2 regions of the Psychrobacillus sp. FSL W7-1457 genome follow, and region 2 is predicted to be linked to the other one. Evidence: riboswitches for the same ligand, from Rfam matches in the RefSeq annotation. Region 2 holds a riboswitch; the other holds the start of a gene.

Region 1 (3,283 bases), 910 kb from region 2:
TAGAAGGTTAACATCTGATGATGCCAGGGCTTATTGGGAGCTTAGGCTTGAGGCACTGCAAAATAGTCCCGAAGCATTCGGAACTAGCTATGAAGAGGCTATTCAAAGAGAAAACCCCATTAAGAGAGTAAGAGCTAATTTCAAGGTAGACGGAAATTATACCTTTGGGGCATATGAAGGAACAAGATTAATAGGTATGGTCACCCTCTTACAAGAAAGTACTTTAAAAATGAAGCATAGAGCAAATATTTTTGCGATGTATGTTAGCCCGCTAGGAAGAAGAAAAGGAATAGGGAGATCTTTGATGGAGCAGGCCATTAAACAAGCAAGAGAAACTTATGAGATAGAAAAGATTAATCTAACAGTTGTTGCCGACAATAAGTCTGCCAAAAATTTATATCTTCAGTTAGGTTTTAAAGTATTTGGAATAGAAGAAATGGCTTTAAAAGTTGAAGATGTTTACTACGAGGAACATCACATGACACTTATCCTAAAATAAAGGAGATGACATTATGGAAGAAAAGTTAAAAAGCGATGTAAAGCTACCGTGGCTTCAAACTCCCGTACGTGCGATATTCGAAAAGTTCTCTCGAGAAAAAGACGTTTCTCTAATATATGGAGAGCCAATTGTGTTGGATAATAAAAAAGTTTTACCCGTTGCCAAGGTTAACTATTTTGTGGGTGGAGGTGGCGGAGGTGGAACTGAGATTACGGATGAGCAAAATTCAAGTGGCCAAGGAGAAGGAGCAGGTGGTGCCTTTTCGGTAAAACCGATAGGAGTATATGAAATCACCGCTGAGAATGTGAAATTTAAACCTATCCTTCCGATAAACCAAATACTTACAGTATTCTCCGTAGTTACGCTAGGAATTGCTTTCTTGCTAATAAAAAGACGTAAATAGTTAGATAGAAAACGCTTCCCTTTAGGGGGTAGCGTTTTTTCTGTGCTTTATACGTTGTACTAATGTTAATACTAGCATGGCAAAAATTGCACCACTTGTATCTAGTAGGACATCTTGAAAAAGAGCGGATCGTCCACTCGTAAAGGATTGATGGAATTCATCAGCAGCTCCAAGAAGAAAGGTAATGAATATTGCCACCAGTTTTCGGTATTTTAATCTTTTAGACAAAGCAATATGAATGGCTACGCTAATCAAACCAAAATAAAAGAAGTGTGTGCCTTTTCTTATTAAGAATTCAACAAATGCATAGTAGCCACGTTCCTCGACAGAGACATTAAATCCCCAATATGGAATATGAAATAAAGATAAAAAGGACTCCAATGGCTTATTCGGAAGCCAGTTTTTAAGCACAGTCTCTAAAGACTGCTGCTCGGACGTCTGTCCAGAAGCAATAAATACAAAGAGAATTAAAAGTAAAAGTGGGATAAATTTTTTCATATAAAAACAGTAGCATAAATATAAGAGAAATCAAAATGATTAAAGATTGATAGTAAGGAAAGAAAATAGACGGACAAGCTTCTATCATTCGAATGAGAGGCTATGGTACACTTACGATAAGTGAATAATTTTGCAGGGAAAAGGTGCTGACTTGTCAGCTTAATTGGGAATTCGGTGAAAAACCGAAGCTGTATCCGCAACTGTAAATGCTAATGAAATAAGAAAAATACCACTGTCGGCTAGAAGTCGATGGGAAGGTTCTTAGAGTAAAATGATGCATGAGCCAGGAGACCAGCCTTTTCTTGAACGTATAAATACTCTTCGGAAGTTAAGGGATTGTACGGCACGTTTCTATTTTGAGATTGAATTTCTAACGATAAATAGGTATTGCGCCGCCCTTTTAGGGGTGGCGTTTTTTTGTGCTGTAAGAAGTCGAGTATTTTATTGCTGAAATTTCACAAATACATTGGAAAGGAGGCTAGGAGATGAAAAAGGATTTACGTTATATTTGTTATCCATTTATGAGAGAGAAACCTTCTACTGTAGATTTTGAAATCCAAACGGATTCATTGACCACTCGGATAGGACTTGCTGCATCTTTAACAAAGGATATACCAAGAGTTTACGAAGACTTAATGTACCTGGCACCTATGGCATATCACTTAAATGGTTCTGTTAGAGGTAAGTTGGCAATTAGCGAACAAGATTTAAATATTCTTAGTGATATGTATGATTTTTACGTAAGTGAAGTGGAAGGTAGAGTAAATCTATTTGTACTGCCACAAGGTTCTACCGCAGCCTGTGAATTACATGTCTGTCGGAGTGAAGCGAAGAAATCTGTTAGGGCATTACATAAGGTTTCATTAGAAAGAGAAGTGCCAGAGATATTATTCGACTATACACAGCTACTGGCAAATGTGTTGTTTGTCATGGCGGTCTATGTAAATAAACAGCACGGGGTAGATGAAATTCAATTTGTTAGTAAATCATATCCAATACAAAAAAAGAAAAAAGTGGAGGAATAACAAATGAACAAACAGTTAAGGAATTGGTTAGCGGTATTATTAATATCTGTATTTCTTGTAGGGTGTCAGGCAGATAAAGAAACTGTCTCGGAAGAAATAAAGGAATATTCCGTAACGGATGATAGGGGTAAAGAAATTATATTTGAAGAGGTTCCAGAAACAATTGTTTCTCTGCAACCGAGTAACACTGAAATCTTATTCGCTCTTGGTGTTGGCGAAAAAATTGTAGGTGTAACAGACTATGATAACTACCCAGTAGAAGCACAAGATATTGAACGGATTTCCGATTCTATGAGCTTTAATGCAGAGCGTATTTTGGAGATCAACCCTGATGTCGTGATTGCTTATACGACAGGTTCTGAGGAAGAGCTTAAAGTGTTGGAGAATGCGGGACTAAATGTATTCGTCATTCAATCGGCACTGTCATTTGAAGACGTTTATGGAGATGTTGCACAACTTGCCTCAGTAATGGGGATAGAGGAGAAAGGAACTGATCTTGTTAATTCTATTCGTGACACTATTAAAGGTGTTCAAGACAAAGTAGCTGTTGTAAATGAAAAGAAAGAAGTCTATTTTGAAATAAGCCCGTCACCTGAAATATTTACAACAGGTAAAGATACATTTCAACAAGAGGTTTTAAATAACGCTTCTGTTAACAATATTTTTGCAGACCAAGAGGGATGGATTAAATTATCTGAGGAAGATGTCATCAAAAGAAATCCACCAATCATCTTGACTACTGTAAATTATGTAGAAGATCCAATTGGTGAGATTAAAGCTCGTCCAGGTTGGGGCCAGCTAGAGGCAGTTCAAAGTAATGCTGTATTCCAATTAGATCAAGACATTATGTCACGTCCC
Region 2 (3,283 bases):
AACTCGCGGCATGCGAATCTTCCAGACGATATTTGTTGCAATCGCATCTGTACCCGTATCCCATAAAGTACTGATCGGTACCTTTACAGATCCGACCGACACACCTAGCCAAATGGCTACGATTAACGTAGCCAGTGACAAGATATAACCGATCATTGATTTACTCACTAAATGCCTCCGGATAAATAGCCTTAGCCACTTCCTCTAGGCCTTCTACTAAACGTGGACCTGGACGACTCGTTGCATCCTCATCCACTTGTACCACCTCATCATTTTGAATGGCAGTCACTGTGTCAAAACCATCACGCTGTTCCACCTTTTCTACAATTCCTTCTACGTAGTCATAGGTGATTAACATAACATCTGGGTTACGGCTTACTATTTCCTCTGGGTTAACTTGAAACCAGCCATCTTGATCGGCCATAATATTTTCTGCATTGACCATCGTTAAAATTTCTTGCATAAATGTCCCATTACCAGGAGTATAAATTTCTGGTACATCGGAAGTTTCTACGAATACTGTTTTCTTTGTCTCTACTTTTGCAACTTTTTCTTGAATTTCATCAACCTTTGCCTTCATATCCTCTATAACGGCTTGTGCTTCCTCATATTTCCCCGTTGCTCGGCCAATTTGTTCAATAGTTTTATAGGTTAAGTTAAAATCCTTTGCATCCTGTACCACAAATACCTTTACACCAGCATCTCGAAGCTGCTGTAATCCTGACTCTGCCATTGAAACAATGGATTCATGAGCGAATACGATATCCGGACTTAAAGAGATTATTTTTTCAATGTTATACTCCATGCCACCAATTTTTTCTTTTTCTAAGGCTTCCTTAGGGTAGCTCTCATAATCATTCACACCGATAATTTCTTCATCTAGCCCTAAAGCAAATAGAATTTCGGTATTGCTTGGAATCATAGATATAATTGATGTTGGGGCTTCCTCTAGCGTAATCTCTTGTCCTACTGCATCAGTGAGAGTCAGCGGAAATGCTGTTTCCGAGCTACCAACCTCTACACTATCTTCTTTTTCTAACGGAAGTGTTTCGGAATCATTGCACCCAGCCAATACAAACAGTGCTATCCCAATTAATAACCAAAACTTTTTCATCCTTCATTCCTCCTAATTTTAAACAATAAAAAATCCCCCATCCTAGGATGAGAGATAGATAGGTATAAATCTGCCAAAAATACCGAAAGCGGACCTACACCAGACCTATCCGCGTAGGTAATGGGTGTGCACATAAAGGCAGGTTTTCTGGCTTATGATGCACATGCATCACTTACAGTGGCGGGACCGCGCTGGACTCTAACCAGCTTCCCTTTTAACTCTAGTATCCAATAACTAGAGCACCTTTACGCAAATGTTATTCTATTGTTTCTTGCATTTATTATACCTTATATTTAGATGTTGTCGAGATGATGTCGGGATTTGAGAAAGGCATCCGTTTCATAATTTCAAAAATACGAACAATTAATAAAGAATATTCAAGTTTATATACTTTTATATGTAGAAAGTAGAATTGATTTTCGCTCATATCTCGGACGATCTTTCGAGGGGGGGAGCGATAAGTCATCACCTGTCGCTTACGCGCAAGGTTGTGATGTCTGAGCTGTCTCACTCATCCCTACTTGTGCCGCCGCCTGCCGCTACAATCAATTTTAGAAAAGGTTCGTGTTTAACTATTTTGAGAAATGAATCTTCTCCAGCTCAAGCGAGGTAAAAAAACAGTAGTAATTGATTAAAGGTGATTTCAGTGAAATTTTTACATTCATATTATCGAAATCATTTCACGTTTCACTTTCTGACCTTCTATAAAGCTAGGGGAGTGGCATTTTTGTAGCTTAAGTAAAAAATGTCCATCTCCTATTAGAAAATATTCGAGAGATACTCACCCCTAATGCTATTAATAAAAATCACAGTACACAATCCACTCTTGTTTGTCTTGATTATAGAAAAAATAGAAGCTACCACTGTCTACTATGTTGAATTGCGCTTTCGCATCAGAGCTTATCTGAAAGACAAAGGGATATTCGTCACCATAGGAGACTCCGCTCTGGGTAAAGGAAGGATATCCTCCAACCTTATGCATAGGATAGATATCTTCCACGATATCATCGTAATATTCGATCGCATCCTCTAATTCAATGCGTAAAATCTCGTCTACAATTTCTGGTGGTATATCATCAGAGTCCCAGGCGGGAGCATCATTCTCAACTAGTTTCGGTTTTAATGGAAAAGGTTTCATCCTTGCAGATTGATCGTTTATTTTATGTAATTCGTTGAGGCTTGTATAGCAATTAATCATAAAAAAAGATGCTAAATTATCATTGTTTAAATGATCATATACATTAAAGTCCATATAAATAGTGATTAATTGAATGTTTTTTAATTCCTCCGGTACGTAAGGGAGATTGTTTAAAAAAATTGTACTTAAAGGCTCATACTGGGAAGATATATTTTCTTCTTTTCCCCACATGACCTTTCCAATCCAGCTCTCTCCTAATTCTTCTGTTGGTCGATGTCCACCCGTCTCAAAAATGGTAGCTTGCTTAAATAGTACTTCTTTTAATTGAGCAATGTTCATATAAATCCCTTCCTAAGCTAAGTAAGACTCCCAATCGTAATCGTCTATTTTATAGAAGACACCGTGGTCATTTTTTTCATATGCACATAGAGGTGGCTCATCAATAAAAGATAGAACAGAGTCATCTATATTTAAAATTACACCTATGGATATATACTGAAAATTATCAGAATTACTTAAAAATCTATCATCTTCGTAACCACTTAAAACAGACCAACCAGAATCTTGAGCATCTTTTGGATCATCTTTTAACATAAAGTTAAATTCATTTCTCTCTAAAACATCGTTGCTTACAATTATTTTCGTATCAAAATAATAATCCCATTTAGAAGCATTTGGATCGTTATACTCAGTGTCACATATATGTACTGCACGAAATGAAATTTCTTGTCCAATTTTTAATTCACTTATATTGATTGGGTCGTTTGAAAGAACTCCCTTAAAGTTTTCCATATCCCTATGGGTAATTTTCACCCACATCCTTTCACCTGCATACCCGTCTGCTCTAGTCTCGAATTCGAAAATTAATTTGACCATATCTCCTATTCTTAAAATATCAATTACTTCCTGGCTAGGAATATAAAAAGTATAGGGCGCTTCCTTATTTCTTTTATAAGCACTCTCTAAGTACCATGACATTATATTTTCTCCTTGAACTGTTTTAACATAATTTTTACGAGTCTTTCAACACT

What was found. Region 2 has a riboswitch for cobalamin ahead of NSQ95_RS03015 (ABC transporter substrate-binding protein). Riboswitches for the same ligand answer to the same signal wherever they lie in the genome.
Region 1: another riboswitch for cobalamin. It lies ahead of NSQ95_RS17890 (hypothetical protein); the one in region 2 lies ahead of NSQ95_RS03015 (ABC transporter substrate-binding protein).

The regions. Positions count from the first base shown of each region.
Region 1 covers NZ_CP151993.1:3,648,487-3,651,769, reverse strand. The annotation lists gene NSQ95_RS17905 (GNAT family N-acetyltransferase) at 1-499, shown strand, start outside; gene NSQ95_RS17900 (spore germination protein GerW family protein) at 513-902, shown strand; gene NSQ95_RS17895 (VanZ family protein) at 924-1,400, opposite strand; cobalamin riboswitch at 1,525-1,715, shown strand; gene NSQ95_RS17890 (hypothetical protein) at 1,886-2,425, shown strand; gene NSQ95_RS17885 (ABC transporter substrate-binding protein) at 2,429-3,283, shown strand, end outside.
Region 2 covers NZ_CP151993.1:612,279-615,561, reverse strand. The annotation lists gene NSQ95_RS03020 (iron ABC transporter permease) at 1-168, opposite strand, end outside; gene NSQ95_RS03015 (ABC transporter substrate-binding protein) at 161-1,114, opposite strand; cobalamin riboswitch at 1,234-1,376, opposite strand; gene NSQ95_RS03010 (DUF1963 domain-containing protein) at 1,911-2,591, opposite strand; gene NSQ95_RS03005 (DUF2185 domain-containing protein) at 2,604-3,230, opposite strand; gene NSQ95_RS03000 (DUF5666 domain-containing protein) at 3,265-3,283, opposite strand, start outside.